DNA from 3 places in the Streptomyces sp. NPDC003379 genome. Region 1 is predicted to be linked to each of the others. Evidence: riboswitches for the same ligand, from Rfam matches in the RefSeq annotation. Region 1 holds a riboswitch; each other region holds the start of a gene.
What was found. A riboswitch is a leader RNA that binds a small molecule or an ion and turns the genes downstream of it on or off. The one in region 1 is predicted to bind cobalamin.
Positions count from the first base shown of each region.

Region 2: another riboswitch for cobalamin. It lies ahead of ACWDVB_RS19815 (energy-coupling factor ABC transporter permease); the one in region 1 lies ahead of metE (5-methyltetrahydropteroyltriglutamate--homocysteine S-methyltransferase).
Region 3: another riboswitch for cobalamin. It lies ahead of ACWDVB_RS28570 (cobalamin biosynthesis protein); the one in region 1 lies ahead of metE (5-methyltetrahydropteroyltriglutamate--homocysteine S-methyltransferase).

Region 1 covers NZ_JBSFRK010000056.1:1,179-4,975, forward strand. The annotation lists gene metE (5-methyltetrahydropteroyltriglutamate--homocysteine S-methyltransferase) at 1-1,660, opposite strand, end outside; cobalamin riboswitch at 1,820-2,039, opposite strand; gene ACWDVB_RS35165 (sensor histidine kinase) at 2,490-3,737, opposite strand.
Region 2 covers NZ_JBSFRK010000018.1:102,693-106,489, reverse strand. The annotation lists gene ACWDVB_RS19825 (hypothetical protein) at 1-553, shown strand, start outside; gene ACWDVB_RS19820 (hypothetical protein) at 757-1,524, shown strand; cobalamin riboswitch at 1,637-1,820, shown strand; gene ACWDVB_RS19815 (energy-coupling factor ABC transporter permease) at 1,851-2,618, shown strand; gene ACWDVB_RS19810 (energy-coupling factor ABC transporter substrate-binding protein) at 2,618-3,016, shown strand; gene cbiQ (cobalt ECF transporter T component CbiQ) at 3,023-3,772, shown strand; gene ACWDVB_RS19800 (energy-coupling factor ABC transporter ATP-binding protein) at 3,769-3,797, shown strand, end outside.
Region 3 covers NZ_JBSFRK010000034.1:43,559-47,355, reverse strand. The annotation lists gene ACWDVB_RS28575 (cobyric acid synthase) at 1-294, opposite strand, end outside; gene ACWDVB_RS28570 (cobalamin biosynthesis protein) at 303-1,256, opposite strand; cobalamin riboswitch at 1,364-1,514, opposite strand; gene ACWDVB_RS28565 (hypothetical protein) at 1,650-1,874, opposite strand; gene ACWDVB_RS28560 (anion permease) at 1,887-3,188, opposite strand; gene ACWDVB_RS28555 (class II aldolase/adducin family protein) at 3,577-3,797, shown strand, end outside.

The sequences.
Region 1 (3,797 bases):
GGACCGTCATGGGCTCGGCGCGGGAGATGTCGCCGGCCAGGATCGGCGGGCGGACGTAGCGGGTGCCGTAGGACTGGACCCAGCCGTGCTGGGTGGCGAGGTAGCCGGTGAGCTGTTCGGCGAAGTACTGGACCATGTCGTTGCGTTCGGGCTCGCCGTGCACGAGGACGTCGATGCCGATCTTCTCCTGGAAGGAGATGACCTCGTGGATCTCGGCCTCGATGCGCTTCTCGTACGCGGCGGTGTCGAGGCGGCCGGCGCGCAGGTCGGCGCGGGCGGTGCGCAGCTCGGTCGTCTGAGGGAAGGAGCCGATGGTGGTCGTGGGCAGCAGCGGCAGTCCGAGGTGAGCATGCTGGGCGGCCGCTCGCTCCGGGTACGGCTGCGAGCGGCGGCCGTCGGCGTCGGTGACGGCCGCGGCGCGGGCGCGTACGGCAAGGTTGTGGGTGAGGGCGGATCCGGCCCGGGAGGCCAGGTCGGCGCGGTTGGCCGCGAGCTCGGCCGCGATGGTGTCGGTGCCCTGTGCCAGCCCGCGGGTCAGCGTGACGATCTCGACGGCCTTCTGGCGGGCGAAGGCCAGCCAGCGTGCGACCTGCGGGTCCAACTCGCGTTCCGCCGTCGCGTCCAGGGGGACGTGCAGCAGGGAGCAGGAGGCGGCCACGTCCACCCGGTCGGCCAGGCCGAGCAGGGTGCCGAGGGTGGACAGCGACTTCTCCAGGTCGTTGATCCATACGTTGCGGCCGTTCACTACACCCGCGATCAGCCGCTTGCCGGGCAGCCCGCCGACGGCCGCGAGGTCGTCGAGGCTTGGTGCGGCAGGACCGGTGAAGTCGAGTGCCAGTCCGTCGACGGGCGCCTTGGCCAGGACGGGAAGTGCTTCGCCGAGCCGGTCGAAGTAGGAGGCGACCAGGAGCTTCGGCCGGTCGGCAAGTCCGCCCAGCTCACGGTAGGCGCGGGCAGCGGCGTTCAGTTCGGCGGGGGCGCGGTCCTGGACGAGGGCGGGCTCATCCAGCTGGACCCACTCGGCGCCGGCCGCCCGCAGGTCGGCGAGCACGTCCGCGTACACCGGCAGGAGCCGGTCGAGCAGGGTCAGCGGCTCGAAGTCCGCGGGGACACCGGGGGCGGACTTGGCCAGCAGCAGGTAGGTGACCGGGCCGACCAGCACGGGGCGCGCGGTGAGGCCGAGCGCGAGGGCCTCGGTCAGCTCGGTGACCTGCTTGGCCGAGTCGGCGGAGAAGGCGGTGTCGGGACCGAGTTCGGGGACGAGGTAGTGATAGTTGGTGTCGAACCACTTGGTCATCTCCAGCGGCGCCACGTCCTGGGTGCCACGGGCCATGGCGAAGTAGCCGTCGAGCGGGTTGGCGTCGACAGCGGGGCGGTGGCGAGCAGGAATGGCGCCGACCATGACGGTGGTGTCCAGGACGTGGTCGTAGTACGAGAAGTCGCCGGTGGGCACCTCGTGGATGCCGGTGTCGGCGAGTTGCTGCCAGTTGGTGCGGCGCAGGTCGGCGGCCGTCTCCTTGAGGGCGTCGGCGGTGACCCGGCCCTTCCAGTAGCCCTCGATGGCCTTCTTCAGTTCACGGTTCTGGCCCTGGCGGGGGTAGCCGTACACGGTGGCCCTGGCTCCCGCGGCTGCGGACTCGGTCTCGGACTTGACTGTCACGGAACTCTCCTTCGCGAGTGTCTCTCCGAAAGACCCCGGGGACGACTCGTAGGACGCGAAGGAATGGCACACCGGGCGAACCACGCCGCAGTGTCGTCGCGTGTTCCCGCCTGCTATGTACGCCGACCCGCCCACGAGGTCACCGAGATCGCCGTGCGCGTTCACGCACGGGCAGTGGCAGGTCTTCGGACTCGCGGGCACGTCTGCCGGGGCAGACACCTACTGGCCGTCGCTTCCCAGACCTGTCTGTCAGGTCCAGTGCGTATGACGGCGGTCGTTCCCACTCACCGCTGCGGGGCAGTCCCGGATTCCCACCGGGTTCCCTCTTGCGACGCGCCTGCCTGGCGGGCAGGGCGAACCAGCTGCATCCGCCACCCTAGGCGGCCGGTGCGACTCTGGGGAACGGCTGTTCACATGCCGGACGGCGCGATGAGATACCCGCCCGGTTCCCGGTGCCACCGGGAAAGGAGACGCGGCGGAGCGCGGCGCGGCATAGATGCCTGCTGGACCGCCCACGCGGCCGACGCGGCCGACAGGGACCCTGGCCTGGGCCCCGCCGGGGCGCGGACCGGGTGCCGCTCGATGCGGACACCCTGCGCGCGCTGGCCAGCGAGGTCAGAGATTCAGGCGGTGGCGCGACAGTACACGTGGGCCTGCACCGACCCGGACAACTTCCTCGCCCCCGACGCGGCAGCACCCTCAGTCACTCGTCGACCAACACCGTGAGCGCCCGGTGGAGCTGCTGCGTGCGTACGGGCCGGGCAGCGCGCCCGGTGGAGGGGGCTGCCCCCTTCCTTGCTGCCACCCTCGACCTTGGCTGACCTGCTCCTCACGGCTGGGGCACGCCGCGTACCCGTGCGCCGTCCTCGTCGGCGTCGGCGCGGTAAGGGTGGGGCAGAGTGAACACCACCTCGTATCCCTTGGGTTGGCGTGGGCCGGCGTGGAATTCGCCGTCGTGCAGACGGGCGCGTTCCTGCATGCCCTCCAGTCCCCGCCCGCCTGAGCGCACGCCCGGTAGCACCTCATGTGCGGGTGCGGGAGCGCCCATGCGGGGGCCGCCCTCGTCGCGGACGGCGACGGCGAGACCGGCGGTGCCGTGGTCGATTGACAGGGCGACACGGGTGCCGACCCCTGCGTGCCGCAACACGTTGGTCAGGGCCTCCTGCACGATCCGGTAGGAGCACAGGTCGGCGTGCGGCGTAAGGGGCCGCGGGGTGCCGGTGACGGTCGTCGTGACATTCAGTCCGACGGCGTCCATCGAGTCGGCCAGCGCGGTGACGTCTTGCAGCCCCAGCGTGCGACCAGCGTGCGCCCCGGGACCGTCGGCGTCGTCCGGTGGCATGCGCAGTACGTGCAGCAAGCCACGCATATCGGCCAGGGCATGGCGAGTGGCGGCCTCGATGGTGCTCAGAGCGTCGCGGGTCTGCTGGGAGTCCTTGTCGCATACGAAGCGGGCGAGTCCGCTGTGCAGGGACACGACCGACAGGTGATGGGTCACGACATCGTGGAGTTCGCGGGCGAGGCGGAGTCTCTCCTCCGTCACAGCCTGGCGGGCCAGGGCTCCTTCTTGCTGCCGCAGCCGGTCGGTGAGCAGGGCGAGGCGCCGGTTGCTCTGCCGCAGACGACGCTGGTTGTAGCCGATGCCCCAGACGATGGTGACGAACACCAGGGTCTCCGCGACGGCCAGCCACATGGACGACGCGCCCGCGCTGAGGGCGTGGTGGATCCATACGGCGGTGGCGAGGGCCGCGCCGGGCGCCGCCTTGCGGGGCGGGTTCACGGAGGCGACGGTGAGGAAGGCCAGCATCGGCGACCAGACATTGACGGTCGGCTGGTATCCGGCGGCCGTGTAGGCGGCCAGGGCGGCGCTGGTGACCAACAGAACCGTCCAGGGCATCCGGCGGCGCAGCGCCAAGGGCAGATTGACGGCCACAGTGAGTACGACGGCCGTGGAGCCGAACTCCGGCCAGCGCGGCGTGTGGTGGGTCACCGCGTACACCAGCGTGACGGCCAGGACGGCCACGGCGATACCCAGATCGACGGCGTACTGCCGCACTCGTTCATTCTCCGCCCGCATTGCTGCAGGTTAAGCGAACCGTGCCCTCACAGCCCCTGATTCGGCAGGAGCTGGTGCGGG
Region 2 (3,797 bases), on a different contig from region 1:
CGTCACGTACTACCGGCAGCATCCCGGCGAACGTGTGGCGCTGCGTGCCGCCCCGTCGGGCACCAGGGCCTGTGAGAGCCACCTCGCCGTCACGGACGACAGCGTCGGGCCGGACGGCACGATCAATCTCCACGGCACCTGGCCGGACCCGCCGGCCACCGTGGAGCTGCGCGCCGCGGAGTTGGCGGAACCGGTCGTCCTGGAGCCCTTCGGTGACCCGGAGGACCCCAGCAGGTGCTGCAAGGACGCGCTGTTCGCCGTCGACCTGCCGGGCAAGGACGGCTTCGGCGGACGCCGTCCGACGTCGGTCGACGTGACGCTGGTGACGAAGAGCGGGGCGCGGCTCGTCAAGGAGGCGGCGTTCACCATCGACTGGACCGGCATCGACCCACCGCCCCCGCCCGGCCCGTCGGGCCCGAGCCCCTCGATATCCGACCGCGCGTCGTCCCCCGGCGTATCGTCCGACCCGTCCGTCCTGTCCGACCCGTCCGACCCGTCCGACCCGTCCGACCCGTTCATGGCATCCCTGACGTCAGACGCGATCTCCCGATGAGCGGTCCTCCGCCCCCGCAACGGCTCCCTGCCCGGGACCCTGATCCCGGGGGACCCGTACCCGGGGGGCCAGGCCCCGACCCGGCACCCAGCCCCGATCCACCACCCCCACCACAGCCCCCACCCCCTGCCACACCCGGCACCACCCCCGCCCCCGGCGCCCACGTCGGCTGGGTCGAGAGCATCGGAGCCGTCGGGTCTCTCGTGACGCTCCTCACCGCCGTCCTCTTCTACTTCGGCTGGGCGAGCACCGACGCCGAGACCAGGGCCCTCGGGCTGCGCGACACCGTCTTCCACCTCTCCACCAGCGACTATCTGCTGCGGAGCGTCGGCGCCCTGTACGTTCCGGCCTGGCTCGCGGCCGGCGCCGCCCTCGGCGCGCTCGGGCTGCACCGCTGGGCGGCGGGCGAACCGGAGAGGCTCACCCGCGCCGTGCGCGTGCTGCGGTTCAGCTGGACGGTGCCACTCATCCTCGTACCGCTGTATCCGCTCAGCCCCTGGCTGTTCGACCTGCTGCTGCCGCTCACCGCGATCGGCGGCTTCGCGCTCAACGCGTACGCCCGCACCCGCGAACGCCGCGACCTGCGGCTGTGGGGGCTCACCCTCTTCGTCTGCGTCCTGTCGCTGTTCTGGGCCGTGTCGGCCTACGCGCAGATCGCGGGCCGGGGCCGGGCGGAGCTGACGGAACGCACCGTCCGCAGCGACTTCCCCGCCGTCGCCGTCCTCAGCGAGAAGGACCTGATGATCCGCGGCGGCGGCAGCTGCTTCCGCCGCGTCACGGAGAAGGGCAGCAAGTACGCGTACGAGTACGCCGGGCTGCGCCTGTTCCACGTCTCCGGAGACCGCGTCTTCCTCGTTCCCCGCGACTGGACGCCCGGCGACGGCACCCTCTACGTCCTCAAGGAGGGCGAGGGTCAGCGCGTCGACCTGCTCAGCGGACCCGGCCGCCGGGAACGGGAGTGCCGGGGGTAGCCCGGCCTGCTGTTGCTGCGACCGAAGGTCCAGGCGTACGCCGCCGAGGGCGCGCCCCGTCCGCACCTCTTCGGCACTCCCCGTGCAGGTTGTCAGTTCGATCAGTCGCAGATTACTGTCACCACGCCTTGGTGAACGGGAAATCCGGTGTGATGCCGGTGCGGCCCTCGCCACTGTGATCGGGAAGTCCGGCTCCAGCCCTCGCGGCAGCCACTGGGTGCACATGCGCCCGGGAAGGCGGAGTCCGGTCGGTACGACCCGTCAGCCAGGAGACCGGCCAAGGCGCGTTGTCCATCCACGAGGTGCTGGAGAGGGTCTGCTGAACCATGCACATAGCCGAGGGTTTCCTCCCCCCGGCGCACGCGATCGCCTGGGGCGTAGCGTCCGCGCCGTTCGTCGTCCACGGAGTCCGCTCCCTGACCCGTGAAGTCAAGGAACACCCGGAGAGCACTCTGCTCCTCGGCGCGTCCGGAGCCTTCACTTTCGTCCTTTCCGCCTTGAAAATCCCCTCCGTGACGGGCAGTTGCTCGCACCCGACGGGAACCGGGCTCGGCGCCATCCTGTTCCGGCCGCCGATCATGGCGGTGCTCGGCACCATCACGCTGCTCTTCCAGGCCCTGCTGCTCGCCCACGGCGGGCTCACCACGCTCGGCGCCAACGTGTTCTCCATGGCGATCGTCGGGCCCTGGGCCGGATACGCCGTCTACCGGCTCCTCAAGCGGTACGACGTGCCGCTCATGGTCGCCGTGTTCTTCGGCGCCTTCGTCGCGGACCTCTCCACGTACTGCGTCACCAGCGTCCAGCTGGCGCTGGCGTTCCCCGATCCGAGCAGTGGATTCATCGGCGCCCTCGGCAAGTTCGGCGGCATCTTCGCCGTCACGCAGATCCCTCTGGCGGTCAGCGAGGGACTGCTCACCGTCGTGGTGATGCGGCTGCTCGTGCAGTCCAGCAAGGGCGAGCTCACCCGGCTCGGCGTACTGCTGCGGAGCAAGCAGTACGCCGGGGCGAAGGCAGGCACGGAGACCAGGTCGCAGACCGACACGGAGACCGACACGGAGACCGACACGGAGACCGAGACGGGGGCCAGCGCCTGATGAGCCGGAACGCGAAGATCAACACCTTGCTGCTCGTCATCGTGGCCGCACTCGCGGTGCTGCCCCTGGCGCTCGGCCTCGGCGACCACAAGGAAGAGCCGTTCACTGGCGCCGACGCCCAGGCCGAGTCGGCGATCACCGAGATCAAGCCGGACTACAAGCCCTGGTTCTCCCCACTGTACGAACCCCCGTCCGGGGAGGTCGAATCGGCGCTGTTCGCCCTGCAGGCGGCCCTCGGCGCGGGCGTCCTCGCGTACTACTTCGGGCTGCGCAAGGGACGCCGCCAAGGCGCGGAACAAGCGCGAGCCCATGACGACACCGCCCCCGCGGAGCCGGAGATCCGCGCGGAACAGCGTGCCGACGCGCAGGGCACGCGGCCCGAGGCCGGGCAGGTCTGACCCGGCGTGCTACCCATTGACGCGGCGGCGCACAGCAGTCGCTGGCGCCGCCGCCACCCCGTGGACAAGGCCGTGCTCGGGCTCGGCCTCACCGTCCTCGCCATCTCCCTGCCGCCCTGGCCGGGCGCCGCCCTCGTACTGATCGCCGCGCTCACGGTGCTGCTCGGCCCGGCGGGCGTGCCGCCCCGCAAGCTGTGGCGCGCCTACCGCGTACCGCTCGGCTTCTGCGTCACCGGCGCCCTGACCCTGCTCGTCCAGATCGGCGGGCCCGACGGGTTCGTCACGCTCGCCGACAGCGGCCCGGCGCGCGCGGGCGGTCTGCTGCTGCGGACCTCGGCGGCCTCGCTGGGGGTGCTCCTCTTCGCCTTCACCACGCCGATGTCGGATCTGCTGCCGCGCCTGGTGAAGGCCGGGGTGCCCGCGCCGGTCGTGGACGTGGCGCTCGTGACGTACCGGATGAGTTTCCTCCTCCTGGACTCCATGAGCCGGATCCGGCAGGCGCAGGCCGCACGGCTCGGCCACACCACCCGGGCCGCCGCCTGGCGCTCCCTCGGCGGTCTCGGCGCCACGGCGTTCGTACGGGCCTTCGACCGGGCGAGCCGCCTGCAGGCCGGGCTCGCCGGACGCGGCTACGACGGCACCCTGCGGGTGCTCGTGCCCGAAGCCCGGATCTCACGGCGCTTCGTGGCCGCGAGCGTGGCCCTTCTCGTGGCCCTGGCGGCCCTCACCCTCGTACTGGAAAGGTTCCTTCCATGAGCGAGCCGAGCGCTCCTCGCGAGCC
Region 3 (3,797 bases), on a different contig from region 1:
CTCGCCCACCGGCTTGCCCATGAGTACGACCTGACTCGACCGGTCGCTGCCCGGCTTGAGCAGTACGGGATTCATCAGGGCGCTCGGCTCGACGCGGGCGGCCTGCGCCTGCATGGCCTGCGCCCGGCCGATTTCGGCGCCCTCGCGGGTGACGAAGGAGTTGAGGGACATGTTCTGCGCCTTGAACGGCGCGACGGCGACGCCCTTGCGGGCCAGCCACCGGCAGATCCCCGCGGTGACGACGCTCTTCCCGGCGTCCGAGGTGGTCCCGGCGACCAGTAGTCCACCACTCATGAGCTTCTTCACGGGGTTCTCCTTGACCGTGACCGACGGAGTACTTCCCGCGCGCCCACCGCGACGCCCAGCGCAAGCCAGCCGACCCGGCGGGAGAGTTTCGCGGCCCGCTCGATGTCCGCGACGTCGACGTCCCGTCCGTCCGCGTTCAGGACGGGCCGGTGCTCGACCCGCCCCGCGTACGAGAGGGTCCCGCCGAGCCGTACGCCGAGGGCGCCCGCGAAGGCGGCCTCGACGGGACCGGCGTTGGGGCTCGGGTGCTTGGCGGCGTCCGCGCGCCAGGCCCGCAGGGCGCCCCGGGGCGAATCCCCGGCCAGCGCCGCGAGGCCCGCCGTGAGCCGCGCTCCGGGCCACCCGAAGACGTCGTCGAGCCGTGCGGAAGCCCACCCGTACCGCCGGTACGTGGGCGACTTGTGCCCGACCATGGCGTCCAGGGTGTTCACGGCGCGGAAGGCGACAAGCCCGGGCACTCCGCCGACGGCGCCCCACACCAGCGCCCCGACCACCGCGTCCGAGGTGTTCTCGGCGACGGACTCGACGACGGCCCGCGCGATCCCGTCGGCGTCCAGCGCCTGCGGGTCCCGTCCGCACAGATGCGGCAGCCGCTCCCTGGCCACCTCGATGTCCCCGGCTTCGAGCGCGCCGCCGATGGCCCGCGCCTCCCGCCCGAGCGAGGTCCCGCCGACGACGGCCCAGGTGGCGGCGGCGGTCAGCGCGATGGACGCGGTGGGGCAGCGGCGTACAAGTCGGGAGGCGAGCGCGGCGGCACCCGCCGCGCCCCCGGCGCACACCACGGCGTGCAGCGCGCCCCACCCGCGGTGGTCCCGCCACAGCACCCGCTCGACGGCACCCGCCGCACGCCCGAACGCGGCGACCGGATGGCCCCGGCGGGGATCGCCGAGCAGCAGGTCACCGAGGAGGCCGGCGGCGGCGCCGTACGCGAAGTCGCGATCGGCACTCATGGGCTCAGCCGACCGCTGTGCCGAGGAGGGAGCTGACGCTCGGGAACTGGTCCGGCAGTGGGCGGCCGCGCATGGCGATATGTCCTCACTCAGGGTGTCCGCGCCCTGGTTCGACGTGATCGGCGGCGAGAGTTCCTGGCTGACGGGAGCGTCGGGGACGGTTTCCCGGTGACAGTGGCGGGACCGCGCCGGATTCGCACCGGCTTCCTCTTCTGCCGCCGTAGTTGGCCCCGGAAGTCCACCACGCCCCGCGAACGCCCGTCAACTCGCCGTTGACCTGCGGCGGGAGAGTGTGCGGAGCCCCACAGCAGAGCCTCACAGCGGGGCCCCGGACATGACGGTGGGGTGCGGGACGCGCACGCACGTCCCGCACCCCACCCGAAGCTTCTGCCGTCAGGCGACGATCAGATAGATGCCGTACGCCACGGCCGCCGCGCACAGCGCGAAGCAGGCGTACGCGCCGGTGCGCGCCATGGCCGCGGAGCCGCCGCCCGAGGCGGACGCCGTCTCCTGCTTGGAGAGACCGACGACGCCAAGGGTGAACAGGCCCACGAGAGCCACCGTCACGGCGAGGCTGACTCCGAAGACGGAACCGAGAGCTGCCCAGTCGATGTTCATGCTGATGTGTCCTTAAACCGTCGCGGGCCTGGCGGGGTCCGCCATGGCGCCGGTCGTGGTCGTGGTCGGGGCCGAGATGGTGGCCCTGACCGGGTCGTCGGAGGAGGCGTCCGCGGCGGCCATCGCGCCCGTCGGGGGCGGCGTGACGGCGGCGATCGCGGTGGTCACGACGCCCGCGGGCTCGACGTCCGCGGTGGTGCCGTCGTGGCGGATCTCGTCGTCGGTGACGTTGGTGTGGTCGACGGCGTTGCGCCGCGAGAGCACCCAGATGACCGCCGAGCCCGCGATGAGCAGCGCGGCGGTGACCGCGACGCCCCAGGGGCCCTGCTTGGTGAGGAACTCGGCGCCCGCACCGACCAGGCCGGCGGCCGGCAGGGTCAGGCCCCACGCGATGAACATGCGGCTCGCGGTCGACCAGCGGACCACGCCGCCCTTGCGGCCGAGGCCCGCGCCCATCACGGCGCCGGAGCAGGACTGGGTGGTGGAGAGCGAGAAGCCCAGGTGCGAGGAGGCAAGGATGACCGTCGCGGCGCTGGTCTGGGCGGCGAAGCCCTGCTGCGGCTGGAGGTCGGTGAGGCCCTTGCCCATGGTGCGGATGATGCGCCAGCCGCCGAGGTACGTGCCGAGCGCGATGGCGACACCGGCCGAGACGATGACCCACATCGGGGGGTTCGAGCCGGGGTTCAGGACGCCGCCGGTGACCAGGGCGAGCGTGATGATGCCCATGGTCTTCTGCGCGTCGTTCGTGCCGTGGGCCAGCGAGACGAGGCCCGCGGACGCGATCTGGCCCGCGCGGTAGCCCTTGGCCGTCGCCCTGGTGTCGGTGTTGCGGCCGATGCGGTACGTCAGTCGCGTGGCCACCATCGCGGCGAGACCCGCCACGAGGGGCGCGGCGAGGGCCGGGATCAGGATCTTGGTGACGACGGTGCCGCCGTTGATCGAGGACCAGCCCATCGACATGACCGCGGCGCCGATGAGGCCGCCGAAGAGCGCGTGGGAGGAGCTGGAGGGCAGGCCCACCAGCCAGGTCAGCAGATTCCAGAGGATCGCGCCGACGAGCGCGGCGAAGATGACCTCGGTCTTGAGGCCGTCCTCGTTGACGATGCCGCCGGAGATCGTCTTGGCGACTTCGACGGAGAGGAAGGCGCCGACGAGGTTGAGCACGGCGGACATGGCCACCGCCGTCTTGGGCTTGAGAGCGCCGGTCGAGATGGTCGTCGCCATCGCGTTGGCAGTGTCGTGGAAACCGTTCGTGAAATCGAACACGAGAGCGGTAACGATCACGATCCCGAGGAGAAGCGTGATGTGTTCCATTTACCCAGGCTTCTGTTGGACGTCAGTGGCATGTGGAACGTAGGCAACCTGGGTGAACGGAAAGTGAACTGGATCGGGCATCACGGTGACCCGAAGCGGAGTCTCGTCGATCCGTATCGATCAGGTGTCTGGTCAGGATCGTACGGATTGGCGGCGCACGGCCGTAAATCCGGGCGGAGTGTCGCCTTCCGCCACCCTTCGGCCCCCCTCTCCGCGCACTGATCCGACCGGCCGCCGGACCGCCCAGGAGATACTTGTCACCCGGCGGAGCCCGCGGGAAGCGGAAGCGGAAGCCGCCCCTCGCCTCTCGTCCCTCGCCCCTCGCCCCTCGCCCCTCGATCCTCGGCCACGCCTACAGCGCCGCGCGCCCGGCTGGCAGGATCGGCCCATGACGGAGCAGGAGCAGGGGCAGGGCGCCGGGCGTGGTGCGGAGCGGGACGCCGTCGGGCGGGCATGGGACGAGCTCGTGGAGACGGCCCGCAGGACGGTGACGGACGGCCTGGTCGTCGGCACCTCGGGCAATGTCTCGGTGCGGGTCGGCGACACGGTCCTGGTCACCCCGAGCGGGGTGCCCTACGACCGGCTGCGGCCGGAGGACGCGCTCGGCGT